3 regions of the Massilia sp. BKSP1R2A-1 genome follow, and region 1 is predicted to be linked to each of the others. Evidence: predicted binding sites of a transcription regulator. Region 1 holds the regulator's gene; each other region holds the start of a gene.
The links. The regulator HrcA, encoded in region 1, represses chaperone genes, less so after heat shock. The targets are predictions, from matches to a motif close to TTAGCACTCNNNNNNNNNGAGTGCTAA.

Region 2: the regulator HrcA is predicted to act here: its motif matches at 4,918-4,944, upstream of rpoH (RNA polymerase sigma factor RpoH).
Region 3: the regulator HrcA is predicted to act here: its motif matches at 8,216-8,242, upstream of groES (co-chaperone GroES).

What each region holds. Positions count from the first base shown of each region.
Region 1 is NZ_JBOBRE010000015.1:106,369-116,875, forward strand. Features, by position in the region: gene ACQ7JA_RS20705 (hypothetical protein) at 1-282, opposite strand, end outside; gene ACQ7JA_RS20710 (hypothetical protein) at 298-894, opposite strand; gene ACQ7JA_RS20715 (HAD family hydrolase) at 1,119-1,832, shown strand; gene hrcA (heat-inducible transcriptional repressor HrcA) at 1,918-2,934, shown strand; gene fur (ferric iron uptake transcriptional regulator) at 2,993-3,421, opposite strand; gene ACQ7JA_RS20730 (outer membrane protein assembly factor BamE) at 3,514-4,152, shown strand; gene dapB (4-hydroxy-tetrahydrodipicolinate reductase) at 4,157-4,966, shown strand; gene ACQ7JA_RS20740 (barstar family protein) at 4,969-5,295, shown strand; gene leuS (leucine--tRNA ligase) at 5,407-8,049, shown strand; gene lptE (LPS assembly lipoprotein LptE) at 8,053-8,562, shown strand; gene holA (DNA polymerase III subunit delta) at 8,575-9,588, shown strand; gene ACQ7JA_RS20760 (glutamate-5-semialdehyde dehydrogenase) at 9,728-10,507, shown strand, end outside.
Region 2 is NZ_JBOBRE010000002.1:270,930-281,436, reverse strand. Features, by position in the region: gene ACQ7JA_RS04515 (response regulator) at 1-301, shown strand, start outside; gene ACQ7JA_RS04510 (alpha/beta fold hydrolase) at 295-1,674, opposite strand; gene yghU (glutathione-dependent disulfide-bond oxidoreductase) at 1,800-2,636, opposite strand; gene ACQ7JA_RS04500 (hypothetical protein) at 2,814-3,239, shown strand; gene ACQ7JA_RS04495 (hypothetical protein) at 3,333-3,461, shown strand; gene ACQ7JA_RS04490 (hypothetical protein) at 3,503-3,841, shown strand; gene rpoH (RNA polymerase sigma factor RpoH) at 3,903-4,793, opposite strand; gene ftsX (permease-like cell division protein FtsX) at 5,262-6,185, opposite strand; gene ACQ7JA_RS04475 (cell division ATP-binding protein FtsE) at 6,182-6,844, opposite strand; gene ftsY (signal recognition particle-docking protein FtsY) at 6,856-7,941, opposite strand; gene ACQ7JA_RS04465 (hypothetical protein) at 8,198-8,395, shown strand; gene ACQ7JA_RS04460 (thiamine pyrophosphate-binding protein) at 8,526-10,229, opposite strand; gene ACQ7JA_RS04455 (helix-turn-helix domain-containing protein) at 10,316-10,507, opposite strand, start outside.
Region 3 is NZ_JBOBRE010000021.1:51,344-61,850, reverse strand. Features, by position in the region: gene ACQ7JA_RS23935 (alpha/beta hydrolase family protein) at 1-413, opposite strand, end outside; gene ACQ7JA_RS23930 (hypothetical protein) at 428-2,263, opposite strand; gene ACQ7JA_RS23925 (ABC transporter ATP-binding protein) at 2,275-3,192, opposite strand; gene ACQ7JA_RS23920 (GntR family transcriptional regulator) at 3,211-3,621, opposite strand; gene ACQ7JA_RS23915 (hypothetical protein) at 3,815-4,294, shown strand; gene ACQ7JA_RS23910 (YdeI/OmpD-associated family protein) at 4,257-4,817, opposite strand; gene ACQ7JA_RS23905 (LysR family transcriptional regulator) at 4,826-5,722, opposite strand; gene ACQ7JA_RS23900 (hypothetical protein) at 5,795-6,070, shown strand; gene groL (chaperonin GroEL) at 6,128-7,774, opposite strand; gene groES (co-chaperone GroES) at 7,838-8,128, opposite strand; gene ACQ7JA_RS23885 (hypothetical protein) at 8,506-8,778, shown strand; gene ACQ7JA_RS23880 (cell division protein ZapA) at 8,775-9,086, shown strand; RNA gene ssrS (6S RNA) at 9,131-9,311, shown strand; gene ACQ7JA_RS23870 (EVE domain-containing protein) at 9,371-9,841, shown strand; gene ACQ7JA_RS23865 (sulfite exporter TauE/SafE family protein) at 9,841-10,507, shown strand, end outside.

The sequences.
Region 1 (10,507 bases):
CGCTCCACAGGTCTGGTGGGCGGGGTTGGTCTTGATGGAGACACTGTAGACGTCGCCATACTCGATCCTGTTCGGGAAGGCAAAGCTCACGCTGGCGGTGGCATTGGCCGGCGGAGCTAGGGTCAGGTCTTGTCCGCCATTGTTCTGTAGTACGAGACCTGGGTATTGCAGACCCCTGACGGAACCCGCCACCGTGAACTTGTCGTCGTCGCCCCCGCCGCAGGATGCCAGGGCCAGTGCCAGGACCAGCGCGCCGGCCGGACGAATCAGGTAAGACTTCATGCAGTGCTCCAGTAATTAAGTGCGGGGACCGCAGGTGACCGCCACATTGGTGACGTCGTTCGCGCCCATCGTGCCGGTGCCGTTGGCAACGGTGCAGGTCTGGTTGTCGGGCTGGGTCAGGACGGCGATGCCGTAGGGCGCGTCCTCGTTGATCTTGGCCATGGAGAAGCTGGTCGCCCCGGCAGGGACGGCGACGCGGTCCGAGCCGTTGACCAGGACCAGGTTCGCGCCGGTGAGACCGGTGACGGTGCCCTTGAGTTCGTGCTGATTGAGCGTGCAGATGACGACGATACCGGTGACGTCGTAGACGACCCTGCCGGAGCCATTGAACACCTCGCATTTCGCTGCATTGCTCGGGATGTTGTTGCCCTTGACCTTGACGTCGTATTTGTCGTCGGTGTCCGCCAGGTCGGGGAAGTAGAACTGACCGGTGCCGGTGTTGGTCGGAGGAACTACCAGATCAGAACCACCGTTGTTGGTCAGGATCAGGCCCGGTTTGGTGACGCCGGAAAATTCACCGCTGATCACCATATTGCCGTCACTACCGCCGCAGGCGGACAGCGTCAGCGCGCATGCCAGTGCAGCACCGGCACGCAGGTAAGAACTCTTCATAATTTCTCCAAAATCTGACGGGTAGGGCGCGCAAGATGCCGCGGGAAAGTGATTGGAACGCGCGCCTTGACTGATAATCGCCCAACATTTTAGTCCATTTGGCAAGCAGCTGGACGGTTTCCCTTTGTATCACGGTGTAACCAACGACAGATGCGAGGGGGCGCCGATTGCTTTCCATGCCAGTGCTCGCTATGCTTGGCCTGACCACTTCCACCGATAAGACCATGAGCTCCCCGCGCCGTCCCTGGCCCAAGGCCGTCCTGTTCGACCTCGACGACACCCTGTGGCCGATCGCCCCCGTCATCCTGGAGGCCGAACAGATCCTGTTCGCCTGGCTGCGCGAGAACGCGCCCCGGGTGGCGCAGCAGTACACCATCGAGACCCTGCGCCAGGCCCGGCTCGAACTGCTGGCGCGCCAGCCCGAATTCCAGCTCGACCTCGGCGCCCTGCGCCGCGCCGGCCTGATCGCCGCCTTCGAGCAGGCCGGCGAGGATTCGGCCAAGGTGGAACTGGCAATGATCGAGTTCTTCGCCGCCCGCAATGCCGTGATTCCCTATGACGACGTGCTCCCGGGCCTGCTGCGCCTGAAAGGCCGCGTGTCGATCGGCTCCGTCACCAACGGCAATGCCGACCTGCAGACCATCGGTCTCGCGCGCCACTTCGATGCCTCGGTGTCGGCGCCCGCCTTCGGCGTGGCCAAGCCGAATGCCGCCATCTTCCTGGAATGCTGCCGCCAGCTGGGCGTGGCGCCGGGGGAGGCGGTCTACGTCGGCGACGACCTGCGCCTGGACGTCCACGGAGCCCAGCGCGCCGGCCTGCGCGCCGTGTGGATGAACCGCACCGGCCAGGTGAACTACATGCCGGACGAGGTCAAGCCCGATGCCGAGGTGCACGACCTGGACGGCCTGCTCGATTGGCTCAAGCGCGAGCACGGATGACTGGCGCCCCCGGCGGCTGAACGTGCATAATATATAGACACACCTTCCGCGTATCCCGTCGCGCACCGTCACTTTGTTAGCCTGAATGCAACTCGAACCCCGCGCCCAGACCCTGCTCAAAGCCCTCGTCGAGCGCTACATCGCCGACGGCCAGCCGGTCGGCTCGCGCGCGCTCTCGAAGATTTCCGGCCTCGACCTGTCGCCGGCCACGATCCGCAACATCATGGCGGACCTCGAGGAAATGGGCTATGTCGCCAGTCCGCACACCTCGGCCGGCCGCATCCCCACCCCGCGCGGCTACCGCCTGTTCGTCGACACCCTGCTCACCGTGCAGCACCTCGACGAGCACGCGGCCGCCGCCCACAACATGCGCCTGCCCAGCCAGCAGCCGCAGAAGCTCATCGCCAACGCGGCCCAGATGCTGTCCTCGCTGTCGCAGTTCGCCGGCGTGGTGCAGAGCCCGCGCCGCGAATCGGTGTTCCAGCAGATCGAATTCCTGCGCCTGTCCGAGAAGCGCATCCTGCTCGTGATCGTCGACCCGCGCGGCGACGTGCAGAACCGCCTGCTGCTCACCGAAGTCGACTACACCCCGGCCCAGCTGATCCAGTCGGCCAACTACCTGAACCAGAACTACGCCGGCCTGACCTTCGACGAAGTGCGCGCGCGCCTGTCCGGCGAGCTGGCCCAGCTGCGCGACGACATGGGCCGCCTGATGCAGGTGGCGGTGGAGGCGGGGAGCGAGGCGATGTCCGAGGGCGACGACATGATCATCTCCGGCGAGCGCAACCTGCTGTCGGTGTCCGACCTGTCTTCCAACATGAGTTCGCTGCGCCAGATGTTCGAGATGTTCGAGCAGAAGACCGGCCTGATGCAGCTGCTCGACGTGTCGAGCAAGGCGGGCGGGGTGCAGATCTTCATCGGCGGCGAATCGAAGCTGGTGCCGATGGACGAGATGAGCGTGGTGACGGCGCCCTACGAGGTGAACGGACGCATCGTGGGCACGCTGGGAGTGATCGGGCCGACGCGCATGGCCTATGAGCGGGTGATCCCGATCGTGGACATCACGGCCAAGCTCCTGTCGAATGCCCTGAGCCAGAATTGAATTGGGGGAGCAATGCCACAGGCATTGTTCCCCCAATCATTGTAAAAGCGCGTAAATCTTACTGCTTGCGCGGGCAGCCCACCTTCACGCAATTGCCGTAGATCGCCAGCGAGTGCTCGGCAATCTTGTAGCCGCGCTCCACGGCGATCTTGTGCTGGCGCGACTCGATCTCTTCGTCGTAGAACTCTTCCACGTGGCCGCAGTCAAGGCAGACCAGGTGGTCGTGGTGCGAGCCGGCGTTGAGCTCATAGATGGCCTTGCCGGTCTCGAAGTGGTTGCGGTTCAGCAGGCCTGCCTGCTCGAACTGGGTCAGCACACGGTAGACGGTGGCCAGGCCCACGTCCATATTGTCGGCCAGCAGAATCTTGTAGACGTCTTCCGCCGTCAGGTGCCGTACGGCGCTGTTCTGGAAGATTTCCAGGATTTTCAGGCGCGGCAGGGTAGCCTTCAGGCCGCTGGCCTTCAGGTCGGTCGGGTTGTTACTCATGGCGGTCGCTCACGTTTTGTTGCTCGTAGTTTGGCATAGTGCTTTATGATATAGCGTTTTGGAGCTCCCGCTCAAACGTTTTGAGGTTACCTATGCATGTCAAACAAGCCGTCCTCCGTCGCGGTTTCCAGAAACGGGCAGCCATCGCCGCTGGTCTCGCGTGCGTCCTGACCCTGTCCGGCTGCGCCGCCTGGCGCAACCAGACCCGTCCCGCGCCGCCGGCGAGCACCGACCCGGCCGTCCAGGCCGCCGCCGCCGAGAAAGCGGCCGCCGCCGCGAATGCGGGCGCCCAGACCGTCAAGGCGACCAAGCTGCAGAAGTTCTTCTGGATCTTCTCGCCCTACCGCCCCGACATCCAGCAGGGTAACTTCGTATCCCAGGAAATGCTGGAACAGCTGAAGGTCGGCCAGACCCGCGAGCAGGTGCGCTTCCTGCTCGGTTCGCCGCTGCTGACCGATGTCTTCCACGCCGACCGCTGGGACTTCCCCTTCTACCTCGCACGCGGCGACGGCGAGCTGACCACCAGCCGCGTCACCATCTACTTCAAGGACGACAAGGTCGAGCGCTTCGAAGGCGGTAACCTGCCGAGCGAGCGCGACTACATCGAACGCATCGCCGGTCCGATCCGCGGCAGCAAGCAGTCGACCCTGCCGCCGAAGGCGCCCGAGCGCGGCCCGGTGACGATCGATGCCAGCAGCAACAACCCGGCCCCGAACGGGAACAGGAACTGAGGGCATGAGTACTTTGCGTATCGCCGTCGCCGGCGCCAGCGGCCGCATGGGCCGCATGCTGGTCGAAGCCATCACGAACGCGCCCGACGCCATCCTGGCCGGCGCCCTCGACCGCGCCGGCTCGCCCTCCATCGGCCAGGATGCCGGCGCCTTCGCCGGCCAGCCGACCGGCGTCATCATCCAGTCCGACTTCGCGGCCGCCCTGAAGGATGCCGACGTCCTGATCGACTTCACCCGTCCGGAAGGCACGCTCGAGCACCTGGCATACTGCGCGGCCAACAATGTGCAGCTGGTGATCGGCACCACCGGTTTCGATGAGGCCGGCAAGGCCGCCATCCGCGCGGCCGGCGAGAAGGTTGGCATCGTGTTCGCCCCGAACATGAGCGTGGGCGTGAACGTCACCCTCAAGCTGCTCGAAATGGCGGCGAAGAGCTTCAGCGAAGGCTACGACATCGAGATCGTCGAGGCGCACCACCGCCACAAGGTCGACGCACCGTCCGGCACCGCGCTCAAGATGGGCGAAGTCATCGCCGACGCAATCGGCCGCGACCTGAAGGAATGCGCCGTCTATGGCCGCGAAGGCGTGACCGGCGAGCGCGACCCCTCGACCATCGGCTTCGCCACCGTGCGCGGCGGCGACGTGGTGGGCGACCACACCGTCATGTTCCTCGGCACGGGCGAGCGCATCGAGATCAGCCACAAGTCCAGCAGCCGCGTCACCTACGCCCACGGCGCCCTGCGCGCCGCGCGCTTCCTGGCCGGCAAACCGAACGGCCTGTTCGGCATGGACGACGTGCTGGGCCTGAAGGCTTGATGATGGCGTCCGTGCAACTGAACGGCGCCGCGATCGTCGACGAAGCCAGCTTCCACGCCGAATCGCGGCGCGCCTTCGGTTTCCCGGAGAGCTATGCCGATTCGATCGACGCCTGGGTGGACTGCATGAGCTACCTGCGCGACGAGGAGAACATGACGAAATTCCAGCTCAAGCCGAACGAGGTGCTGGAGATCGTCGTGCTGGAGGCCGAGAAGGTGAAGGCCGCCGTGCCCGATCTGCTGGAAGAGATCAGCTTCTGCGTGGGCGGCATCAACGAGCGCTACGAGGATTACGGCGAACAGCCGGCCCTGAAGCTGACGCTGCGCTAGCGTGGTGCGGCGCTGTTTTCGACCGCCATCCTGCACGGCAGGCATGGCGGTTTTTCATTTTTGCATTGCAGTATAATGTCCGGTTCCACCCTCATTACGTCTGCAGAAATCATGCAAGAAAAATATAGTCCAGCCGAAGTCGAACAGGCCGCCCAGGCCTACTGGAAGTCGATCGACGCCTACAAGGCCGTCGAACACGACCCGCGTTTCCCGAAAGGCAAGTATTACGCCTGCTCGATGCTGCCTTACCCGTCGGGCAAGCTGCACATGGGTCACGTGCGCAACTATACGATCAATGACGTGATGTACCGCTACCTGCGGATGAACGGCTACAACGTGCTGATGCCGATGGGCTGGGACGCCTTCGGCATGCCGGCCGAGAACGCGGCGATGGCGAACAACGTGCCGCCGGCCGAGTGGACCTACTCGAACATCGCGCACATGCGCGGGCAGATGGAATCGATGGGCCTGGCCATCGACTGGTCGCGCGAGATGACCGCCTGCAAGCCGGAATACTACAAGTGGAACCAGTGGATGTTCCTCAAGATGCTGGAAAAAGGCATCATCTACCAGAAGACCGGCACCGTGAACTGGGACCCGGTGGACCAGACCGTGCTGGCGAACGAACAGGTGGTGGATGGCCGCGGCTGGCGTTCGGGCGCGCCGATCGAGAAGCGCGAAATCCCGATGTACTACGTGCGCATCACCGAGTACGCGGACGAGCTGCTGGACTACGTGGACAACAAGCTGCCGGGCTGGCCGGAGCGCGTGCGCATCATGCAGGCCAACTGGATCGGCAAGTCGACCGGCGTGCGCTTCGCCTTCCCGCACCAGATCGCCGATGCCTCGGGTGAACTCATCAACGACGGCAAACTCTACGTCTTCACCACCCGCGCCGACACCATCATGGGCGTGACCTTCTGCGCCGTGGCGGCCGAGCACCCGCTGGCCCAGCTCGCGGCGCAGAACAACCCGGAACTGCAGTCCTTCATCGCCGAGTGCAAGCTGGGTTCCGTCATCGAAGCCGACATGGCGACGATGGAGAAGAAGGGCATGCCCACGGGCTTGAACGTCACCCACCCGGTCACCGGCGAACAGATCCCGGTCTGGGTCGGCAACTACGTCCTCATGACCTACGGCGACGGCGCCGTGATGGGCGTGCCGGCGCACGACGAGCGCGACTTCGGCTTCGCCACCAAATACGGCCTGCCGATCAAACAGGTGGTCGCCGTCGAAGGCCAGACCTTCTCGCTGGAAGGCTGGCAGGAGTGGTACGGCGACAAGGAGCAGGGCACCACCATCAACTCCGGCAAGTACGACGGCCTCGATTACATCGCTGCGGTGAATGCCGTGGCGGGCGACCTGGCCGCCCAGGGCCTGGGCGACAAGAAAGTCACCTTCCGCCTGCGCGACTGGGGCATCTCGCGCCAGCGCTACTGGGGCACCCCGATCCCGATGATCCACTGCGGCGACTGCGGCGCGGTGCCGGTGCCGGAAGCCGACCTGCCGGTCGTGCTGCCCGAGCACCTGGTCCCGGACGGCAGCGGCAACCCGCTGAACAAGGACGAAGCCTTCCTGGCCTGCACCTGCCCGAAGTGCGGCAAGCCGGCGCGCCGCGAGACCGACACGATGGACACCTTCATCGATTCGTCCTGGTACTACATGCGCTATACCTCGCCGGGCTCGAACGACAAGATGGTCGACGAGCGCAATGACTACTGGATGCCGATGGACCAGTACATCGGCGGCATCGAGCACGCCGTCATGCACCTGCTGTACGCGCGCTTCTGGACCAAGGTGATGCGCGACTTCGGCCTGCTCAAGTTCGACGAGCCTTTCGTCAACCTGCTGACCCAGGGCATGGTGCTGAACGAGACCTACTACCGCGAGGACGCCTCCGGCAAGAAGACCTGGTTCAACCCGGCCGACGTTGAGCTGACCTTCGACGACAAGGGCCGCCCGCACAGCGCCGTCCTGAAGTCGGACGGCCAACCCGTGAACATCGGCGGCACCGAGAAGATGTCGAAGTCGAAGAACAACGGCATCGACCCGGCAGCCCAGATCGAGCAGTACGGCGCGGATACCGCACGCCTGTTCACCATGTTCGCCTCGCCGCCGGAACAGACCCTGGAATGGTCGAACAGCGGCGTCGAAGGCGCGAGCCGCTTCCTGCGCCGAGTCTGGGCCTATGGCTATGCGCAGCGCGAGCGTATCGCCAACGCCCTCAAAGGCCAGCAGCAAGGTGTGCTCGACGACGCCCAGAAAACCCTGCGCCGTGAAGTGCACAAGGTGCTGCAGCAGGCCGACTACGACCTGAAGCGCATCCAGTACAACACCGTGGTGTCGGCCTGCATGAAGATGCTCAACACGCTCGAATCCGCGAAGCTGGCCGAAGGTGTCGCGAGCGATGCCGTCATCGCCGAAGGCTTCTCGATCTTCCTGCGCCTCCTGAATCCGGTGGCGCCGCACATCACCCATGCGCTGTGGACCGACCTCGGTTACGCCGCCGTCTACGGCGACATCCTCAACGTGCAGTGGCCGGAAGTCGACGCCAGCGCGCTGGAACAGTCCGAGATCGAGATGATGATCCAGGTGAACGGCAAGCTGCGCGGCTCGGTCAAGGTGGCCAAGGACGCCGACAAGGCGAGCATCGAAGCCGCCGCGCTGGCCGAGGAATCGGTCCAGAAGTTCATCGAGGGCACGCCGAAGAAGGTCATCGTCGTCCCCGGTAAACTCGTCAACATCGTGGTGTAAGCGATGAAGACCACCGTGGTGCGAGCAGTAGCAAGCCTGCTGGTGGCTGCGAGCCTGACGGCTTGCGGCTTCCAGCTGCGCGGTTCGAGCGGCCAGTACAACATGCCCTTCCAGAGCATCTACCTGGCCTTCCCCGAGACCTCGCCGCTTGGGACGGAGCTCAAGCGCAACCTGCGCGCGGGCGATTCCGTGCGCATCGAGAACGATGCCTCGAAGGCGCAGGCCCTGTTCGACGTGCTGGGCGAGACGCGCGGCAAGTCGATCCTGTCCCTGAACAGCCTGGGCCGGGTGCGCGAGTACTCGCTCAGCTACACGCTGGTCTTCCGCGTGCGCGACGCCAACAACAAGGAATTGCTGGCGCCGACCGAGATCACCCTGCGCCGCAACATCGCCTTCGACGAATCGCAGGTGCTGGCCAAGGAATCGGAAGAAGCGCTGCTGTACCGCGACATGCAGTCCGACCTGGTGCAGCAGATCCTGCGCCGCCTGGCGGCCATCAAACCCGCGGCGTGAAGAGACTGAACGATGCAGCTGCGGCCTGAGGCCCTCGAGGGCCACCTGGCCAAGGGCCTCGCGCCCTTGTACGTGATCACCAGCGACGAGCACCTGCTCGCGCTGGAAGCGGCCGACCGCATCCGCAAGACGGCGCGGGCCCAGGGCTATACCGAGCGCGACGTGCTCACGGTCGAGCGCACCTTCAAGTGGGGCGAGCTGCTGGCCGCGAACCAGGCCATGTCCCTGTTCGGCGACAAGAAGCTGATCGAGCTGCGCATCCCGGGCGGCAAGCCGGGCAAGGACGGCAGCGCCGCGTTGCAGAGCTATGCCAAGGATCTCAGTCCGGACAACCTGACGCTCATCACCCTGCCCAAGCTGGACTGGCAGACGGCGAAAGCCTCGTGGGTGACGGCGCTGCAGCAGGCCGCGGTCTATATCGAGATCCCGAACGTGGAACGGGCCCAGCTGCCGGGCTGGATCGGCATGCGCCTCGGCGCGCAGCAGCAGAGCGCCGAACGCCAGAGCCTGGACTTCATCGCCGACCGCGTCGAGGGCAATCTGCTGGCGGCGCACCAGGAAATCCAGAAGCTGGGCCTCCTGTACGAACCGGGCAAGCTGAGTTTCGAGCAGGTGCACGATGCGGTATTGAACGTGGCGCGCTACGATGTGTTCAAGCTGTCGGAAGCCATGCTGGCCGGGGACGCGGCGCGGCTGGCGCGCATGCTCGACGGCCTGAAAGGGGAGGGCGAGGCCCTGCCCCTGGTTCTGTGGGCCGTCAGTGAAGAAATCCGCACGCTGCTAAAATTGAAATCCGGGATGGCGCAGGGCCGGCCGCTGGGCGCGCTGCTGAAGGAATACCGCATCTGGGGCCCGCGCGAGCGCATGATGGAGCCGGCTGTGCGGCGCGTGTCGATCGCCACGCTGGAGGCCGCGCTGCAGGAGGCGGCGCAGGTGGACCGCATGGTCAAGGGCCTGCGCGCGAAGGCGTTTGCGGGCGACGCGTGGGATGCGATGCTGCAGCTGGCGCTCCGGGTCGCCCGGTAACGGTCGCATACCGCGATACCGTAGGGTGGACGGCTTCGCCGTCCGCGCGTTCAAATCACGCGAGCGGGTCTGCGGGCCTGGTTTGAACGCGCGGTCGGCAGAGCCGACCACCCTACGAAATCAACGACAGGGCTACATGATGGATATCACCGAATACATGCACGCGATGGGCCGCAAGGCGCGGGCCGCTTCGCGCGCGATGGCGCGCGCCGACGGCGCGACGCGCAACCGTGCGCTGCTGCTGATTGCCGACGCCATCGAACGCGAGGCCGATGCCTTGCGCGCCGCGAACCGGCAGGACATGGAAGCCGCCCGCGCCGGCGGCCTGGAACCGGCCCTGCTCGACCGCCTCGCCTTGTCCGACAGCGCCATCGAGACCATGGTCGAAGGCCTGCGCCAGATCGTCACCCTGCCGGACCCGGTCGGCGAAATCACGAACATGAAATCGCGCCCCAGCGGCATCCAGGTCGGCCAGATGCGCGTGCCCCTGGGCGTGATCGGCATCATCTATGAGGCGCGCCCGAACGTGACGGTCGACGCGGCCGGCCTGTGCATCAAGAGCGGCAACGCGGCCATCCTGCGCGGCGGCTCGGAAGCCATCCACTGCAATCGCGCGCTGGCCAAACTCGTGAGCGAGGGTTTGCAGGGCGCCGGCCTGCCGCTGGACGCCGTGCAGGTGGTCGACACCACCGACCGTGCGGCGGTGGGGGCCTTGATCACCATGCCGCAGTACGTGGACGTGATCGTCCCGCGCGGCGGCAAGGGTCTCATCGCGCGCCTGATGGAAGAATCGACGGTCCCGATGATCAAGCACCTGGACGGCATCTGCCACGTCTACATCGACGACAAGGCGGATCTCGCCAAGGCGCTGCCGGTGGCCTTCAACGCCAAGTGCCACCGCTACGGCACCTGCAACACG
Region 2 (10,507 bases), on a different contig from region 1:
CCAGAAATACCTCGAACGCGCGGGCTTTGCCGTGTCGACGGCGGCCAACGCGGATGGCGCGGTCGCCGTCTTCGAATCCCGCCACGTCGATGCGCTCGTCACCGACCAGCGCATGCCGGGCATGACGGGCGACCTGCTGGTCCAGCGCCTGCGCAGCGTCCGCCCCGGCCTGCCCGCCATCATCGTGACCGCCTACGCCGCGGAGTGCAGCCCGGACCTGCAGAACGTGCCGGTGCTGAACAAGCCGGTGCCCCCTGCCGATCTGGTGTCGGCGGTCGAGCGGGCCCTGGCCAGTCAATAAGCCGCGCAGGCTGTATCCGTCCGCGGCAGCGCGCGGCCGGCAACGAAGGCGCCAACCTGGCGCTCGAAGCAGTCGGGCGCTGTCCACAGAATGAAGTGCGGCGCGCCTTTCACCTCGACCAGCGTGATCCTGCCCGCGCCGCGCAGGGCGGCGACGTGCTCGACGGCGCCCTCGTAGTGCGTCTTCGGGTCCAGCGTTCCGTTTAATACCAGCGTGGGCGGCAGCCGGGAAGGATGGCCGCCGAAGTAGCCGTCGCGTGGGTACAGAGGCAGGCCGGGCTGCAGCAGCAGGCCGGGCAGGGGACTGCTGAACAGGAGCGGGTCCTCTTCTGCTTTCAATGCGGCGGCGCTGAGGTGCGGGCGCAGATTGTTCTCGGAGCCGCTGATGATGCCCACCAGCGGAATCGAAGGCGACGACTGAACGTAGTCGCCCAGCGCGGCGCCCGCATCGAGCAGGCCCGCCTTCACCTGCGCCATTTCGCTGCCGCCTCCCTGGCCCAGGTCGCGCAGCAGCCAGGGTATGCGTGCGCGCAGCGCCGGCACGTCGAGCAGGCGTCCCATCAGGCGCGGCAAGCCATGCGCCTGCGGCGTGTCCGAGGCCAGCACGCGCCGGTACAGGTTTGCCGCCGGCTCGCCCAGCATGGCGGCGCAGCGCGGGTCGGCGTCGCAGCGCGCCAGCACCTGGCGGCCGACGTCGTCCACCACCAGGGAGCGCCGGCTCAGGTCCCATTTCCCGGCGGTTTCCAGAGGCACGAGCGAATCGAGCACCAGGCCGGTGACCGGCAGCGCGCCGATCTGAAAGGCCCTCAGCGCCAGTTGCGTGCCGTAGGAGACGGCGTAGACATAGACCGGCTTGCCGTCGTGATGACGCAGGATCAGCTGCCGCAGGTCGTGCGCCGCATTCGTGATCGTGAACTGGCGGGCGCGCCCGGGCTGGCCGTTCAAGCCATCGAAGCAGCTGGCCCATTCGGCGCCGGCGAGCGCCATGCCGCCCGGGCTGCCGGCGGCTTCCTCCGCGGGGCAGAGGCGGCTGGAAAATCCGGTGCCGCGGTGGTCCGGCACCAGCAGGTCGAAGCCGGGAAAGCTGCGGCGCAGGCGCTCGATGAAGGGGTAGAGGGAGGCGCCGGATTCTCCCGGGCCCCCGGCCACCAGCCACACCGTGCCCTTGCCTGGACCGGCGGCCGGAAACTTGCGCACGAATAGCGAAAGCTGCTCTCCCGTGACACCCGGCGCATGCGACAGGGGCGCCGTCTGGCGGGCACAGACGCTGTCGCCGAGGGCATCTTCACAGGGCTGGAAGCGCGCGCCCTGGGCGGGACCGCCATACAGGAGGGCCAGCAGCAGCGCCGCGAAGGGCGGGAATCCTTTTGTCATCGACGTTCCTTCGATCGGGGAGAAGGACGCCAGTGTGCGGTTCCCGCCTGCAAAGCGCCATCGCCCGGCGACAGGCCTACGCTACAAGGGAACGAGTTGAGGATTCGCTGCCGCCAGCCGATGCCTCAATCGAGGTCGGATGCGTCGTGGCGCTCGGCTACCTGCTCGTCCGGATTGCCGCGCACGCGGTTGACCTTGCGGCCGCGTACCACCGCGGGACGCGCCGCGATCTCGTCGGCCCAGCGGCGTACGTTCTTGTACTCGTGGACCGACAGGAATTCGCCGGCCTCGTACAGTTCGCCGCGCACCATGCCGCCATACCAGGGCCAGATCGCCATGTCGGCGATCGTGTATTCGTCGCCTGCCACGTAGCGGTGGCCGGCCAGCTGGCGCTCCAGCACGTCGAGCTGGCGCTTGGTTTCCATCGCATAGCGGTCGATCGGGTATTGCAGCTTCTCGGGCGCGTAGGCGTAGAAGTGGCCGAAGCCGCCGCCCACGAAAGGCGCGGAGCCCATCTGCCAGAACAGCCAGTTCATGGTCTCCACGCGCGCCGGACCGTTTGAGGGCAGGAAGGCGCCGAACTTCTCGGCCAGGTAGACCAGGATCGAGCCGGATTCGAACACGCGCACCGGCTCGGGGCCGCTGCGGTCGACCATGGCCGGGATCTTCGAGTTCGGGTTGGCGGCAACGAAGCCGCTCGAGAACTGCGCGCCTTCATTGATCTTGATGAGCCAGGCGTCGTACTCGGCGCCCGTGTGGCCGAGGGCCAGCAGCTCTTCCAGCATGATCGTCACCTTGACGCCGTTCGGCGTCCCCAGCGAATACAGCTGCAGCGGATGCCTGCCGACCGGAAGCTCGGCGTCGTGCGTCGGGCCGGCGACGGGACGGTTGATGTTGGCGAAGGTGCCGCCGTTCGAGGCGGGCGGAGTCCAGACTTTGGGTGGGACGTAGGGCTCGGTCATCGGGATTTCCTTGTCGTTGCCGGATGAAAGCAACCATTCTAGCCAAGGCAGCCGAAACACGTTTCCGGCTGCGGAAAATCGCCAACGGCCGAGTGATTGTCCTCGCTAAAGCAGGAGCGCTTCCTATACTCGAATGACTCGCCCACTGGCGGGGACGCTGTCGGAAAGGAGACCACCATGAGAAAGCTTGGAATCGTCGCGTTGGCCCTGGCCGCGTGGCCTGCGCTTGCATCGGCGCAGACGGAGGAAGTCCGGGTCATCGCGCCGCAGGACAGGATCGTGCTTCCGTCAAACATGCACAATGTCTGGTATGACGAGTTCGACGAGATCGCGGGCGAGTATGCGCTGTCGAACGGCCGGACCATGCGTTTGAGCATGTGCGGCAATCGCATGTACGCGACACTGAGCGGGGTAGGGAGGATGCCGCTCGTGGCGGTGTCGCCCTATGTGTTCGTGACCCGCGATGCGGCAATGCGCATCGCGGTCGAGGATCCGGCACGCTCGCCGCCGAATCGGCTCAACGCCCGCCTGACGGTCCCGGCGACGATGTTTTCCAGCATGGCGCCGGCCGGCGAACAACGCATCCTGATGGCCTGGCGCTAGCTTCATGCATCCCGCATCAAAGCGGCCGGGGATGGATACGGCGGTGTAAAGGCGTGCCATGTTTGGCGGTTCTGCCAACCCACCGGAACCGCCATGCACGTCGAAGTACCCGAATCCCACTCGTTCGAGGAATTCGCCGGCGAATACATCACGATCGTCGTGAATATCATCACGGCTCCGGCGCTGGAATCAAGGCAGGTGTCGCCGACAAAGAGGCTGTGAAGCATGCAGTCACTGGCGCAGGAGGAGACGTTGGCATCAGTATGGTGACGCCATCGCTGCAGCACGAAGCCTGGGACGTTACCGTGGCCAACCAGTCGCTTACCTGCGTGCCGACGGAACGGCTGAAGCACTACGCGACGCAGTATGCGACCATGCGCGATGCACAGGTGGTGCTGTCGAACCGCGGAACCAGCTTCCTGGATTACACGCGGATCGCCGATACGTTTAGCAGCTTCGAACTGGGCGAGCTCAATTCACGCGACTTCCATCGCGTCCTGACGCAGATGAACTCGACCTACGACGCGACCAACAGCCTGTTGAAAGGGCTGGAGAAGCTGATGGTCGAGGAGCAGCAGAAAACGTCGAAGCTACCCCACTGAGGCGGCCACGCCGAAAAAAAAGAACCCCGCCGCAGCGGGGTTTTTTGTTGGCTGAGCCTGCTTACACGTAAGCGGCCAGCGCACCCTTCATCTTCTTCAGTGCCGCCGATTCGATCTGGCGGATGCGCTCGGCCGACACGCCGAACTCTTCGGCCAGCGTGTGCAGGGTGGCGCCCGAACCGTCGTCGTTGGCCAGCCAGCGCGCCTCGACGATGCGGCGCGAACGCGGATCGAGCTTGCCCAGCGCGGTTTCCAGGCCCTCCGACTGCAGGCGGGTGACCTGTTCGGCTTCCAGCACCTTGGTCGGCTCCTGCTGGTCCGAGGACAGGTAGGCGATCGGCGCGAACTTGTCGTCTTCGTCGTCGGTCGGCGATTCGAGGGCGATGTCGCGGCCCGACAGGCGGGTTTCCATCTCGATCACTTCCTCGCGCTTGACGTCGAGCATCTTCGCCAGCTCATCCACCTGGGTCGGCGTCATCGCGTCCAGGCCCACCTTGTTGCTGCGCAGGTTGAAGAAGAGCTTGCGCTGGGCCTTGGTCGTCGCGACCTTCACCAGACGCCAGTTCTTCAGGATGTATTCGTGCATCTCGGCCTTGATCCAGTGCATCGCGTACGAAACGAGACGCACGCCCTGGTTCGGGTCGAAGCGCTTGACCGCTTTCATCAGGCCGATATTGCCTTCCTGGATCAGGTCGGCGTGGGGCAGGCCGTAGCCGAGGTAGCCACGCGCGATCGACACCACCAGGCGCAGGTGCGAGAGCACCAGCTTCTGTGCTGCTTCCAAATCATTCTTTTCCCGCAGCGACTTAGCCAGCGACACTTCTTCTTCGTGGCTCAGCATCGGCAGACGGTTGACGGCCGAGATGTAGGCGTCGATATTGCCGAGATTGCCGGTGAAACCCAGGTTGAGGGCACGACTGCCGGCAGGAACCAATGCGGATTGTGCGGACATATTCATTTCCCTTGTAGTAATCTTGCTGCACCCTTAATGTGCCACGAACCCCTGTCGCGCGACACCAGCGTTACTGCTTGTTACCGGGTGCTCATCTTGATTTTCGCTGTGTTCGGAACATATATTAGCACTCTCCCGGGGTGAGTGCTAGGCAAGCCATCGCTTTGCCGGAATCGATTAAGTTTGGCTAAAGTATTGCCTATAGGAATCAAAAACGCGCCGTTTCCACTGTAGAGTAGACGGCGCGAACTTAGTTGATTCAACTCAAACGTACGCCTAAAAGCACTGGAAATCGCCGTAAGGACAGGTTACGGAGGCTTGAAGACGGCTTCTGTTGGATGGCGCACGTTCGCACAGCGAGCCCTGTAGGACGAGGGCCCGTCTGCACGTAGGGAGGGACGGATAGGCCGTATCGGGCAGGTGGGGACCATGGGCAGGATTGCAAGTCCTGCCCATGTGAAATCTGCCTTACCGGACCCGCGCGAGGTGACGCTGCACAGAGAGCATGGCGCCGATCAGGCCGAGCCCGGCGCTGACCGCCAGCAAGCCGGCGATTTCCAGTCCGCCGAGCGGCGCCAGCTGGAATTCCGAGGCGTACAGGCGCGCGAACCCGGCGATCGCCCGGTTCAGGGGCGACAGCGCCAGCGTTACCGCGCCGAGGGCCACGGCGCCGGCGCACAGGCCGAGCAGGGCGCCGGTGTAGTAGAAGGGGCGGTGGATGAAATTGTCGGTCGCGCCCAGCAGCTTGGAGACGGCGATTTCTTCCTTCTGCGTCAGCACCTGCAGGCGGATGGTGTTGAACACCACTGCGATCACCACGATGCCGAGGGTGACGGCCAGCAGCAGCAGGGCCAGGCGCAGGATGTTCAGCAGGGCGGCCAGGCGCTTGACCCAGGCCGAGTCCACCTGCACGGTGTCCACGCCGGGCAGGGCGCGCAGCTGCCCGACGATCAGGTCGACCCCTTCCGCCGCGCCGCCGCGTGCGAAGCCTTCCAGCTTCAACACATAGCTGTCGGGCAGCGGGTTGTCGCCGAGGGTGTCGAGCACGTCGCTCAGGCCGCTCTTTTCCTTCAGCGAAGCCAGCGCCTGCTCGCGCGGCACGAAGCCGACGTTCGCGCGGCCGCCGCTTGCGACGATCCGGCGGATCTGCGGGGCCAGCGCATTGGCTTCCTCGCGCGTGGCATCCTGCTTCATGAACAGGCTGATTTCCGGATCGACCGAGAGCTGTTCGGACAGGGGACGGACGTTGTCGAGCAGGGTGATGCCGGCGAAGGGCAGCATCAGCGCGAAGGCGACCACCAGCACGTTGAACAGGAAGCTGCCCGGCGCCTTGCGCACGGTGGACAGGGCCGCGCCTAAGGCGAAGCGGTGCTGGCGGAACCACGGGCTCATACGCCACCTCCCACAATCTGGCCTTGTTCGAGGCGGATCACGCGTGCGGTCGCGCTGCCGAGCACCTGGTCGTCGTGGGTCGAGATCACGCAGGTCACACCCGCGGCGTGGAAGGCGCGCAGCGCGTCCAGCACGCGGTCGGCCGCGGCGCGGTCGAGGTTCGCCGTGGGCTCGTCGGCCAGGATGATCTGCGGCCGGTTGACGATGGCGCGCGCCACCGCCACGCGCTGCTGCTCGCCGCCGGAGAGCTCCAGCGGCATCGCTTTCGCGCGGTCCAGCAGGCCGACCTTGTCGAGCGCCGCGCGGGCGCGCCCCTCGGCCTGCGCCTTCGGAGCGCCGGTGACGAGCAGGGGCAGCATCACGTTGCCGAGGATGTTGCGGTCGTTGAGCAGGCGCTGGTGCTGGAAGATCAGGCCCAGGTTACGGCGCAGGAAGGGGATGCCGGCCTTCTTGATGCGGCCGATGTCCTGGCCGTTGACGGTGACCACGCCGCCGGTCGGACGTTCGACCGCGGCCACCATCTTCATCAGGGTCGACTTGCCGGCGCCGGAAGGGCCGGCCAGGTAGACCAGCTCGCCCTTGGCGATGTTCAGCGAGACATCGCGCAGGGCGTAGGCATCATGGGAATATTGCTTGGAGACGGACTGGAATTCGATCATGTGGTGTCTGGTTAACCGAGCAGCGCTTCGACGAATTCTTCGGCATTGAAAGGCTGCAGGTCGTCCAGCTTCTCGCCCACGCCGATGAAGTAGACCGGCACCGGGCGGGTGCGCGCGATCGCGGCCAGCACGCCGCCCTTGGCGGTGCCATCCAGCTTGGTGATCACCAGGCCGGTCAGCTGCAGGGCGTCGTCGAAGGCCTTCACCTGGGCCAGCGCATTCTGGCCGGTGTTGCCGTCGATGACGAGCAGGGTCTCGTGCGGGGCGCCATCCATGCCCTTGCCGATGACGCGCTTGATCTTCTTGAGTTCTTCCATCAGGTGCAGCTGGGTCGGCAGGCGGCCGGCCGTGTCGACCATGACCACGTCGACGCCGCGCGCCTTGCCCGACTGGACCGCATCGAAGGCGACGGCGGCCGGATCCCCCGACGCCTGCGAGATCACGGTGACGTTGTTGCGCTGGCCCCAGACCATCAGCTGCTCGCGCGCGGCGGCGCGGAAGGTGTCGCCGGCGGCCAGCAGCACCGACTGCTCTTCGCGCTGCATGTGCTTGGCCAGCTTGCCGATGGTGGTGGTCTTGCCGGCGCCGTTCACGCCCGAGATCATCATCACGAGCGGCTCGTGGCGGCCGAGTTCCAGGGGCTTCTGCAACGGACTCAGGAGTTCGACCATCAGCTCCTTCAGCGCGGTCTTGACCGCGGCGGCATCGAGCAGCTTGTCTTCCTTGACCTTGCGGCGCAGGGCGTCGAGCAGGTGCTGGGTCGCGTCCATGCCGGCGTCCGACATCAGGAGCGCGGATTCGAGTTCCTCGTACAGGTCTTCGTCGATGCGCGCGCCCACGAAGAGCAGCGACAGGTTGTTCGAGGTCTTGGACAGGCCGGCCTTCAGGCGCGTCATCCAGGACTGCTTCTTCTCGGCCTCGGTGGTGGGGCGCTCGGCGGTTTCCGGGAACAGCTCGCCGGCTTCCAGCGCAACAGGCGCGGGGGCGCTGAGCGGCTCCGGCGCCGGCTGGGGAGCGGGGGCGGGAGCAAGGGCGCTCGGCGCGGCCGGCTCGGGAGCCTGGGTTTCCTGCTTCTTTCTCTTGAAGAAACTAAACATATGTGGTGGCGGATCCTGCGCGCAAGCCGGCTGGCGCCGGCGATGAAAAAAGTAGCGAATATTTTACCAGAGCAGCAAGACTGTTCCGCCGTGCCCGGGTATTGACGCTTCAATATGCGTCGAAGGAACTATATGTTGTGTTATTGATGAAACCGACTGGCTGCTCAACAGTGCACGTCTGGAAAACGATTGCGACTTGCGCTATCTTGAACGCAGAGAGAAAACCTGTATAGAAATACGATAAACGGGACACACCGTGAAAATTTCAAATTTCCTGAAGCGCCTCATCTATGGTGACAACGCCACGGATGGCAGCGCTGCGAACCTGCGCAACATTATCGTGTGGGCGTTCATCGCCCTCGTCGCATTGTTCCTGACGAATCCTTCCGGCGAGCCGGTCAGTTTCTTCGACAAGCCGATTCCGCTGCCGGCCGAGCTGAACCTCGGACAATAACCGGCCGCAAAACAGCTAGGGTGGACGGCTCTGCCGTCCGCGCGTTCAGCCAGAACATGCGTTGCGGCAGTGCATCCGTGAGGTGAACGCGCGGACGGCGAAGCCGCCTCTCGCGGCCCGGTCCACCCTATTAGTTCTTGGCTTTTGCGACTTCCGCGTTCTTGCGGATCGTCTCCAGGGTCGCATTCGGCGTAATCAGGTTGCCGTCATAACGCAGTTCGATCACCGCCGGCAGTCCCTTGCCGTTCGCGTGCTCCAGCGCGCGCTGGAGCGCGGGCCCGAATTCCTCCGTCTTTTCCACCACCTCGCCATGGCCGCCGTAGGCGCGCGCCAACGCCGCGAAATCCGGATTGTGCAGCGTGGTGCCCGACACGCGGCCCGGGTAGTCGCGCTCCTGGTGCATGCGGATGGTGCCGAACATATTGTTGTTGAAGACCAGGATGATCACGCCCGCGCCGTATTGCACGGCGGTCGCCAGCTCCTGGCCCGTCATCATGAATTCGCCGTCGCCGGCGAAGGTGACGACGGTGCGCTTCGGATCGATGATCTTCGCCGCCACCCCGGCCGGCACCGCATAACCCATGGCGCCGTTGGTCGGCGCGAGCTGGGTGCGTTTGCCGCCATAGCGGTAGAAGCGGTGGGCCCAGGTCGCGTAGTTGCCGGCGCCGTTGGTGATGATGGTGTCGCGCGGCGCCTGCGCCATGAGTTCCTGCACCACCTGCCACAGGTCGAGCGGCGCGCCGCCCTGGGCGAAGATCGGCGGCTGGGCCTGCCATGCGGCCAGTTCGGCCTTCGCTTCCTCGACCGTGCCCGCCCAGGCCGAGGAGTCCACCGGCGCCATCGCCGCCAGCATCGCGCAGACCTGCGGCGCGCCGCTGGCGATCATGAGTTCGCCCTGGTAGACGCTGCCCAGTTCGTCCGGGTCGGCGTGGATATGAACGAGCTTCTGGCGCGGCACCGGGGACGAGAGCAGCGAATAGCCGCTGGTGGTCATCTCGCCCAGGCGCGGGCCGATGGCGATCACGAGGTCCGCTTCTTTCACGCGGGCGGCCAGCTTCGGATTGATGCCGATGCCGACGTCGCCCACGTAATTGGGATGCGCGTTATCCAGCAGGTCCTGGAAGCGGAAGGTGCAGCCCACCGGCAGGCGGTTGGCTTCGGCGAAGCGGGCCAGGTCGGCGCAGGCCTGCTCGGACCACGAGCCGCCGCCCAGCAGCACGATCGGTTTGCGGCTTTCGGCCAGCATGGTGCGCAGCTGCGCGATCTGGTCCGCGGAGGGCGCCGCCTGCACCGGCTGGTAGCGGCGGGCATCGGCTACTGCCGCTTTGGTGACCAGCATGTCTTCCGGCAGCGCCAGCACCACCGGGCCCGGACGGCCGCTGGTGGCGACCTGGAAGGCGCGCGCGATGTATTCGGGGATGCGGTCGGCGCGGTCGATCTGGGTGACCCACTTGGCCATCTGCCCGTACATGCGGCGGTAGTCGATTTCCTGGAAGGCTTCGCGGTCGATGAAGTCGCTGCCGACCTGGCCGATGAAGAGGATCATCGGGGTCGAGTCCTGGAAGGCGGTGTGCACGCCGATCGAGGCATTGGTCGCGCCCGGGCCGCGGGTGACGAAGCAGATGCCGGGCTTGCCGGTCATCTTGCCGTAGGCTTCGGCCATGAACGCCGCGCCGCCTTCCTGCCGGTTGATCACGAAACGGATGTCCGAGTCGTGCAGGGCGTCCAGCACGTCGAGGTAGCTTTCGCCGGGCACGCCGAAGGCGGTGTCCACGCCGTGGATATGGAGCGCATCGACCAGGATCTGGCCGCCGGTGCGGGAAGGGTGCGTCATGGTGGTGTCATCCTTATCAAAGAGGCTCCCGAGATTCTAGGCGAGCGGCCCGGGGGTGGCTTTTGAAATGGCGACATCAAATTACATCAACCGTCGGCCAGCACCGCCCGCAGCTCGGCCACCGGCAGCCCGTAAGTCTCGTGGATGCGCAAGATGACGGCAGCACTGATTGGCGATTTTCCGGACCGGATCTTACTGAGTGTGCAAGCGTTGATGCCGAGGACGCGCGATAGTTCGGCATCGGTGCGCAGGTAATGAAGGTCGCGCAGCCTGTCCAT
Region 3 (10,507 bases), on a different contig from region 1:
GGCGTCTTGTCGAACACGGCCAGCCTGGCGCTGGCGCCATCTTTCGGCGCGACCGCCGACAGGCCGTCTTTCTGCTCGATGAAGAGCAGGCCCCCATCGACCGACCAATGGATGCGTGCGCCGGTCTCGAGGCCCAGCAGGCGACGCGCGGGTCCCTTCGCGACAGGCTGGGCGTACAGGTAGGCGATGCCGCGCGATTCGACGATGTAGGCGAGATGGGCGCCGTCGGGCGCCAGGCGCACCTCGCGTAGTTCTCCTTCCCGATCGAAGGCCTCGAGCGGCAGGAGCGGCGCACGCGGCAGCGCCGCGTTGCGGGCCAGCTCGGCGGCCAGCTGGCTGCCCGGTGCGGCAGCGCCGGCAGCGGGCGGCAGGAGGAGCAGGAGCGCCAGCGCTGCGCGATGTAAAGCTCGCATGGACGTCTCTCCCGTCAGGCGGCGGCGGGCACGGCGACCGGTGCAGGCGTCGTGGCGGCGGCCAGGGTCGGGCGCGCGGCGTGGGGGCGCAGGATCAGCAGGCAGGCCGCGCAGGGAGGTCCCAGCAGCAGGGCGCCGAGCGTCCAGGCCAGCCGGCTGCGCGGCGCGGCATGGCGCAGGCGCCACCAGGCGAAGCCGCCGGAGAGCAGGGCGGCCAGCAGCGCCGCGGCAATGATCGACTGCGGACGGGCAGGCTCGGGCGCGTCGGGAGCGTCGTCGATCAGGCCGACGTCGAGCAGGCGCCCGGGCAGGGACAGCAGGGCGTCGCAGGCCGGCGACAGCCACCAGGCCTTGTGCTCGAACAGCAGCGGGAAGTCGTGCGCCAGCGCGCGGGTGGCGATGGCCTGCGCCCGGCCGTCAGCGTCCACGAACACCAGCTGCTGGCGCGAGCCGGCGTGGCCGTCGACCATGCGGCGCCCGAAATTGAAGGAGAGCAGGGTGCCGTCCAGCAGGCGCGCCACGTCGACACGCGCGAGGTCGCGGAACGGGCCCGGCAGCGGCACGCTGTAGACTTCTTCGAGCGGGGCGGCGGTGTCCAGCGGTTCGCGGTAGGCGATCAGGCGCCGGTTGGTCAGCAGGTACTGTCCCATCCCGATTTCCTTGGTGCGGCCGGTCATGGTTTCGTCGGCGGGCAGGGAGATCAGGGTGCGCACGCGGCGGGTGTGCATCTCGTGCGCGAACAGGTGATGGCGGGTCACGATGTATTTGCCCTCCATCAGCGGCACCGATTCGAAGGGACGCAGGTCGCCGATTCCGCCCCGGCCATACCAGCCGCGCGGCGCGGCGGTGTGCATGTCGCGGCCTTCGTACATCATGCGGTCGTGGTTGAAGCTCCAGATGATCTTGAGGTCGCCGTCGCTCCACTGCATCGCATTCGAATTGCCCAGTTCCTGGCGCACCGGATGCGCGTCAAGGGCCGGACGCACGGCGGCCGCACCCGACAGGGCGACCTGGCGGCGCCAGTGCGCCGCGCGCGGATCGTTCGACGCCGCCAGCATGCGCTCCAGGTTCGCGGCGCTGTCGTTGCGGGCCAGTTCGGTGAAGCCGCCGCTCGGGGGCACCGCGCGGTTGAGCGGGTGGACGCCGACCAGCATCTGGCCATACTGGAAGCCGAGCGAGCCGCCCCACAGCATCACGAAATAGCAGCCGAGCACCAGCGGGACGGCTGCCGCGAGCATGCTGGCGCCGCGCGGCGGCGCGGTACGGTCGGGCGCAAAGGTGCTGTAGGCGAGCGCCGTCATCAGGGCCACGCTCAACAGGCCGGGCAACAGCATCGCTGCGCCGGTGGCCATATGGGCCATGAACAGGAAGGGCACGGCCAGCACCACGCAGGCGGCGCGGCGGCCGCACAGCATCAGGTAGGTGCCGGCCAGCCAGCCGTTGGCGGCCACCAGCACGCAGTAAGGCACGGCCAGGTAGTGTCGCAGGTCGACCGTGTTGCCCGACAGCCGGTCGGTGCCGGCTACTGCGAGCAGGATCGGCAGGCCGATCACCACCACGATCAGCGCCAGCGCCGCCAGCGCCAGTGCGGCAAAAATGCGGCCGCGTGGCAGCGGCCTGTGCATCAGCCACACCCAGCGGCTGCTCTGGCGATGGCTGCCGAACTGGTAGACCGCCAGGGCCAGGGCCGCCAGGGCATGCAGCAGGAGGAACAGCGACTGCGGCTGCCAGCGCTGCATCAGCGGCTCGGTGATGCGGGACGCCAGCACGAGCAGCATCAGGTGCACGATGGCGCCGACGATGGCCAGGTTGCGGAAGCGCCGGCACTCGGCGAAGAAGAGGTCTTTCATGGCGCGTTCTTTCAGGCGGCGGCGGACAGGGGGGAAGCGCCGGCATGGCCGCGCGCGAGGAAGCCGTTGACGGCGCGGTCGAGGCTGACGGGCATGCACTGGGCGCTGCGCGCGCCCATCAGGCGCAGGCGGGCGCCGAAGTCTTCGCCGCCGTCGAACACGACCAGGTGGGCGAGGCCGTCGATGACGCGCATTTCGAGCACGCCCGGAAGGTGGACCGCATCCGGCTGGCGGAAGGGGAAGTCGGCGATCCACAGGGCCACGCGCTCGCAGAAGTCGCCGGGCGGCGACATGTGGCGCAGCACGCCGCGCTCCATGATCACCAGATTGTCGGCGACGCGCTCGATCTCTTCCATCTGGTGCGAGCAGTAGACGACCGTTGCGCCATCGTCCAGGCTCGTTTGCAGCAGGGCGTCCAGGAAGGCGCGCTTGGCGACGACGTCCAGGCCGAGCGTGGGCTCGTCGAGGATCAGGAGTTCCGGGCCCTGGGCCAGGGCCAGCGCCAGGCTGACGCCGGCGCGTTCGCCGCGCGAGAGCTCGGCGATCTTCTGGCGGTCGGCCACGTTGAAGTTGGACAGCACCTGGCGGTAGCGCTCCTGGTTCCAGCCGGGGTAGAGGCGGCGCTGCATGGCGGCGAGTTCCTCCACGCGCATCCAGGTGGGCAGGGTGTGTTCTTCGTTGACGAAGCCGATGCGGGCGCGCAGCGCCGGGCTCAGGGCGCGGCTGTCGCAGCCGAGCACCGCGGCGCTGCCGCTGTCGGCGGACGCGAATCCCAGCAGCACGCGGAACAGGGTCGATTTGCCGGCCCCGTTGGCGCCGACGATGGCGTGCACGCCGCCGCGCGCCAGGCGCAGCGACAGCTTGTCGAGCGCCTGCTTGCCGCGGTAGGACAGGTTCAGGTTCTCGGTATGGATGACGTAGTCGTTCACGATGGCTCCCTATTCGGCTTATGCGACCTTGCGCGGCAGGCAGGCCGCCAGTTCGGATTCGACGCGCTCCAGCACTTCGGCGCTCGAATAGCCCAGGCCGATGACGTCACCGGTGAAGCGGTCGACCGCTTCATCGAGGCGGCGTTCGCGCTCGGCGTCGGACAGCAGCTGGCGCGGCGGCAGCACGAACAGGCCCAGGCCCGCGCGCGATTCCACCCAGCCCTCGGTGGCCAGTTCGCCGTAGGCCTTGGCGACGGTGTTCGGATTGATCGACAGCTGCTGGGCCAGGCCGCGCACGCTGGGTAGCGCAGCGCCGACCGGCAGCTCGCCGCTGGCGATCAGGCGGCGCACGCCGTCGACGATCTGGCGATTGATCGGCCGGGTGTCGCCGGTGGCGATGTTCAGCATCAAGGGGATACGGCGGCTCATGGTGGCTCCTAACTGTACTATTACACGCAGTACAGTAGCAGGGGCTTATGTTGCCGTCAATATATGCATGTGCAGACGACGCCATTCATGCATCGCGGTTGACGCGGTGTCCGGCGCAGCTCCGTGCTGTACCGTACCGAAGGGAAGCGAGAGGGAACGTATCGTGGCTCGACCACGACCTCGAGGAGCAACCATGCAACGATACACAGCAGCGATGACGGGCGGCCTGATCGCCGGCGTGCTGACCACCGCCGTGATGTACGCCGGGCGCAAGAGCGGCGCCCTGACCAAGACGCTCGACCGGGATGCGGTCGACTGGATCGACGACCTCACCGGTTCGCGCAAGGTCATCGGCGACACCGGCACAAGCATCGTCGAGTTCACCAATCACCTCGGGGCATCGGCGGCGTTCGCACTGGCCGTTCCCAAGCTGCGGGAAGCCGCGCCGTCGCTATCGCCGGCTGCCATCGGTGCGCTGTATGGCACGGCGCTCTACGCGGTGAACATCGGCGTCATTGCGCCGCTGCTCGGCATTACCGAAGGCGAGGTGAAGGCTGGTCCGCGCAAGGCCGGCGAACGTTGGGGGATCCACGTATTGCAGGCGGTGGCGACCGCGATGCTGGCGGAGCGCCTGGCTAGGCCAGCCGTTCGCCTGCCGCGCAGGCCTGCATGAGTTTGTCGAGCCGCCCGCTGCGTGTCGCTTCCTTCTTCGCGTTCGTGATCCAGTGCAGGACCGTCTTGCGATAGCCGGGAGGGCAGGTGTCGAAGTAGGCCCACGCGGCGGCGTCAGACTGGAAGCGCGCCAGTTCCGCCGGCGAGAGCTCGGGCGCATCGAGGCGCTCGTGCGCGTAGATGCCGGATTTCGCCTCCGATCGCAGCGCGAAGGCCGCTTCGCCCGCGGCCGTCATCTTCCCTTGCGCGCGCAGCTTGTCCATCTTGGCGATGTTTACCACGCTCCAGATCGAAGAGGGCTTGCGCGGCGTGAAGCGGATCGAGTAGGTCGCGTCGTCGATGCGCCGGCGCACGCCGTCGATCCAGCCGAAGCACAGGGCTTCGTCCACCGATTCGGACCAGCTCATGCAGGGCTGCCTGGGGCCGACCTTGTGGAAGCCCACCAGCAGCTCGGTGCTGCCGGCGGCGTGGGTTTCCAGCCAGGTGCGGAATTGCCTGGCGTCGGCGAAAAAAGTGGGCGTCATGGCGGACATTATGAGGGCAGCACGACGGCGCCGCGCAGGAAATCGAACATGGCCTTCATCCGTCCCAGGTAGCGCGTGTCGGGGTGGGCCAGCACCCACAGGCCGATGTCGAGTTCCGGCAGCGGCCCCTCCAGCATGAGGGCGTGCGGATGCTCGCGTATCACCGCCAGCGGCACGACGCCGACACCCAGGCCGCCCACGACGGCGCCGGCCACGGCCAGCAGGTTGCTCACCTTGTGGCGCGGCGCCACCTGCGGAAAGCGTGCGCGGCGCCAGCCCTGCGACGGATGGTCGGGCAGGCTGTCGTCGAGGGCGATCCAGTCCATCGCGCCCAGCGGTGTGTCCGCCGGCTGGCGCGCGAGGTAATCCTTTCCTGCATAGACCGCCGAACGCACGGTGCCGAGACGGCTGCCGACCAGGTGTTCTGGCGGATCGTTGGTCACGCGAATGGCGATGTCGGCTTCGCGCTGGCTCAGGTTGACCAGCACGTTGGTGGTGGCCAGTTCGAGTTCGATGCGCGGGTGGAGGGCAGTGAAGGGCGCGAGCACCGGCAGCAGCACCGTGTGCAGCAGCGTGTCGGTAAGGGTGATGCGCAGCAGGCCCGAGGGTTCGGTGGCCTGGTTGAAGGCGGCTTCGCGCGCTTCTTCCAGCTGGGTCTCGATGCGCTCGGCGTGGCTGGCCAGCACGCGGCCCAGCTCCGTCGCCGTATAGCCTTGCCGGCCGCGGTCGAACAGCAGTTCGCCGACGTCCTGCTCGACGCGCTTGATGGCGCGGAAGACCGTGGACGTGTCCACCTTCAGGCGCTCGGCGGCGCCGGCCAGGGTGCGGCCGCGCAGCAAGGCGAGGACGATCTCGAGCTCCTGCGGCCCCAGCTTTGATTGCAGCTTTGCATACGATGGTTTCATGGACGCCTATTTTATATGCGTTCGCGCATCGATAGAGTGGGGGCTCCACCCATCCACTGCAAAGGAGCCGCCATGAACCGCCCCGTCCACCTTACCGCCTTGCTGCTGCGCCTCGTGTTCGGCGCCTTCTCGCTCGCACTGGGCTTCCTGACCCTGGCGGCGCTCGCCAGCCCTCCCTTCGCGCAAGCGCTCGCGGCGCAAGGCATGCCGCTGCCCCTGAACTGGCCGGCCGCGCTGGCGGAGTTCGGCAGCGCGCTGGTCTTCCTCGGCCTGCGTGCGCCCCGGCCCCGCCTGGCCGCCGGCCACCGCGGGAACGCCGCAGGCATGAAAAAAGCCTGCAGGGCGTGAACCTTGCAGGCTTCGTGGCTGGCAGGGCGCCCGGGGCGCCCTTGGCCGGACCGGCTATTACATCATGCCGTCCATGCCGCCCATGCCGCCCATGCCACCCATGCCGCCCATGCCGCCGGCCGGCTTGTCTTCGACGACTTCCGAGACCATGCAGTCGGTGGTCAGCATCAGGCCGGCGATCGACGCTGCGTTCTGCAGTGCCGAGCGGGTGACCTTGGCCGGATCCAGCACGCCCATTTCGACCATGTCGCCGTAGGTGCCGTTGGCGGCGTTGTAGCCGTAGTTGCCGGAGCCGGCGATGACGGCTGCGACCACGACCGACGGTTCGTCGCCGGCGTTCTGGACGATCATGCGCAGCGGCTCTTCCATGGCGCGCAGGACGATCTTGATGCCTGCGTCCTGGTCAGGGTTGTCGCCCTTGATGTCGATGTTCGAACGTGCGCGCAGCAGGGCCACGCCGCCGCCCGGGACGATGCCTTCTTCGACGGCAGCGCGGGTTGCGTGCAGCGCGTCTTCCACGCGGGCCTTCTTCTCTTTCATCTCGACTTCGGTGGCTGCACCGACGCGGATCACGGCAACGCCGCCGGCCAGCTTGGCCACGCGCTCTTGCAGTTTTTCGCGGTCGTAGTCCGAGGTCGCTTCTTCGATCTGGACGCGGACCATCTTGACGCGTGCTTCGATCGCTTCAGCGGCGCCGGCGCCGTCGATGATGATGGTGTTTTCCTTGCCCACTTCGACGCGCTTGGCCTGGCCCAGCTCCTGCAGCGTGACCTTTTCCAGGGTCAGGCCGACTTCTTCGGCGATGACCTGGCCGCCGGTCAGGATGGCGATGTCTTCCAGCATGGCCTTGCGGCGGTCGCCGAAGCCCGGCGCCTTGACGGCGACGGTCTTCAGGATGCCGCGGATGTTGTTGACCACCAGGGTCGCCAGCGCTTCGCCTTCGATGTCTTCGGCGACGATCACCAGCGGACGGCCGGCCTTGGCGACTTGCTCCAGCACCGGCAGCAGGTCACGGATGTTCGAGATCTTCTTGTCGCACAGCAGGATGAACGGGTTCTCGTGAACGGCGACCTGCTTGTCCGGGTTGTTGATGAAGTACGGCGACAGGTAGCCGCGGTCGAACTGCATGCCTTCCACGATGTCCAGCTCGTCGTTCAGCGACTTGCCGTCTTCGACGGTGATGACGCCTTCCTTGCCGACTTTTTCCATCGCTTCAGCGATGCGCTCGCCGATCGAGGTTTCCGAGTTGGCCGAGATGGCGCCGACTTGGGCGATCTCTTTCGAGGTGGTGGTCGGCTTGGCGATCTTCTTCAGTTCTTCGACGGTGGCGGCGACGGCCTTGTCGATGCCGCGCTTCAGGTCCATCGGGTTCATGCCGGCGGCGACGAACTTCATGCCTTCGCGAACGATGGCTTGCGCCAGCACGGTCGCGGTGGTGGTGCCGTCACCGGCGTTGTCGCTGGTTTTAGAGGCGACTTCCTTCACCATCTGCGCGCCCATGTTCATGAGCTTGTCCTTCAGTTCGATCTCTTTCGCGACCGAGACGCCGTCCTTGGTGACGGTCGGGGCGCCGAACGAGCGCTCCAGCACCACGTTGCGGCCTTTCGGGCCCAGGGTGACTTTGACTGCGTTGGCGAGGATGTTGACGCCTTCGACCATCTTGGCGCGCGCTGCGTCGCCGAACACTACTTCTTTAGCTGCCATTTCTTGTTCTCCGAATGAATTCGTGAATGTGTATTACAGGAGGGATGCGTGCTTATCGACGGATCACTGGCTGACGACAGCCATGATGTCTTCTTCGCGCATGACCAGCAGTTCCTGGCCATCGACCTTGACGGCCTGGCCCGAGTACTTGCCGAACAGGACGCGGTCACCGACCTTCACTTCCAGCGGACGAACCTGGCCGTTTTCCTGCACCTTGCCGTTGCCGACGGCGAGGATCTCGCCCTGGTCCGGCTTCTCGGCGGCCGCGTCGGGGATGATCAGGCCGGATGCAGTCTTGGTCTCCTGGTCGAGACGCTTCACGATAACGCGATCGTGGAGAGGACGAAGGTTCATGCAAAACTCCTTATTTTTCAGTGGTTTGACTAGCTATCGAGGGCCGCCGCACAGCGGCGCCGGCCTTGAATCTGGATGCTGCGGTTGTTAGCACTCTCTGCCAACGAGTGCTAATTATAGGGATCATAACACCCCATTTCAAGCGCCAGTGTGCGAGATCGAACCGACTTTTTTGACGGCCCGCAATGTAATAGGGGGCTGTGCGCGTCGAAAGCATGGTGACGCAGACAACAGCCGGGCAGGGTACACTAAGACGATGCGCCTGCGCCGCACGCCTGCGCCACGTCCGATCCGCCCCCATGTTTCCCCTCGCGAGGGGGGCATGCCGTGCCTGCGATTCGGTTGACGGAAAAACCATCTCAGTCCTATAGTGTCGAATGATTTCCGAATTCCAAGACCTCTCCGACAAAATCGACCGGCTCGCCCAGCTGACCCAGTCGCTGCGCGCCGAGAACAAGTTGTGGCAACAGGCCAATAAGCTGCTGAACGCCGAGAATGCGGCGTTCAAGAACCAGCTTGCGCAAGCCCAGCAGCGTGTCGAGGCGCTGCTTGCCATGCTGCCCCCGCCCGCCGAGCAGGCGGATGCCGACGCCGATGGCGAAGGCGCGGCAGCTTCCGACGCTGCCGAGTCGAGCGAGGTTCCGCGATGATCCATCTCGATTGCACCATCATGGGCCAGTCCTACCGCCTGGCCTGCCGCGAAGGCGAAGAGCGCACGCTGCGCGAAGCGGTCCATTACCTCGATGGCAAGATGTGCGCGCTGCGCGACTCGGGCAAGGTGCGCGGCACCGACCGCATCGCCGTGATGGCGGCGCTGAGCGTGGCTGCGGAATTCCTGTCGGTCAAATCGCCGGAAGGGCCGCTGGCCGGCATGTCGGTGCTGGAAGTCAAGCAGAAGCTCGAAGCCATGCACACCGTGCTCGACGCGGCGCTGGCGCCGCGGGAAAATCCGGCCTGAGTCCGGATTCGGTTGACATGCTCGGCCAACAGAGTAAACTGCGCACTACCCTGCGGTGTTCGAGATTTGTCATATATTCCTTGAACCATTCTTTCGCATAGGTTGTGGGACATGCTTGGTGGGCGCGAGCGTCACTAGTCTGACGAACCCGAAATTGAGCTGACTGCGACCACCTTGAGCCTTTTGGTTCGGGATGCCGGCAATAACGACACAGGCGGGGCTACATACACGAGCGGTTGCGCACCTTGGTACGCAACCGCTTTTTTTTGTTTGCAGGAGATCCGATGCGCTACTGGTTGATGAAATCCGAACCGGACGAAGTCAGTTTCGACGACGTCCTGGCTGCGCCGAAGCAGACGGTGGCCTGGTTCGGCGTCCGTAACTACCAGGCGCGCAACTTCATGCGCGACGCCATGTCGGTCGGCGACGGCGTCCTGTTCTACCACTCCAGCTGCGCGGTGCCCGGCGTGGCCGGCATCGCGGAAGTGGCCAGCACGCCCTATCCGGACGCGAGCCAGTTCGACCCGTCCAGCCACTACTTCGATCCCAAGGCCACCGAGGAAAACCCGCGCTGGATCTCGGTCGACGTGCGCGCCGTCGAACAGGGGCGCTACCTGCCGCTGACGGAGATGCGCACCATCGCGGCGCTGGAAGACATGGTGCTGCTGCAGAAGGGCAGCCGCCTGTCGATTTCGCCGGTGACAAACGGGCAGTGGAACGCCATCGTCACACTGCTGCGCGAAGGGAAGCGCTGATGGACCTCGGCCTGATCGTCGCCCTGCTGCTGATGGGCGCCTTCGGCGGCTTCGCGGCGGGCCTGCTGGGCATCGGCGGCGGCATGGTGCTGGTGCCCTTCATCACGATGATCTTCACGGCGCGCGGCATTGCGCCGGAACTCACCATCCACATGGCGATCGCCACCTCGCTCGCCACCATCCTGTTCACGTCGCTCTCTTCGGTGCGTGCCCACCACAAGCACGGCGCCGTCCTGTGGCCCGTGGTGAAGCTGCTGGCGCCGGGCATCCTGATCGGGTCCTGGATCGGGCCCTGGATCGGCAAGCAGATGGACTCCTCCTTCCTCGCCGCCTTCTTCGGCGTCTTCGTCGCCTTCTCGGCCACCCAGATGCTGGTCGGGAAGAAGCCGGCCGCGGCGCGCGCGCTGCCGGGCAAGCCGGGCATGTTCGCGGCAGGGGGCTTCATCGGCACCCTGTCGGGCATCGTCGGCGCCGGCGGCGGGTTCATCTCGGTGCCTTTCATGACCTGGTGCGGGGTGCGCATCCACAACGCGGTCGCCACCAGCGCGGCGCTGGGCTTTCCGATCGCGCTCTCGGGCACGATCTCCAACATGTATTTCGGGTGGGGCGAGCCGGGGCGGCCGGCGTATGCGCTCGGCTTCATCTACCTGCCGGCGCTGGCCATCA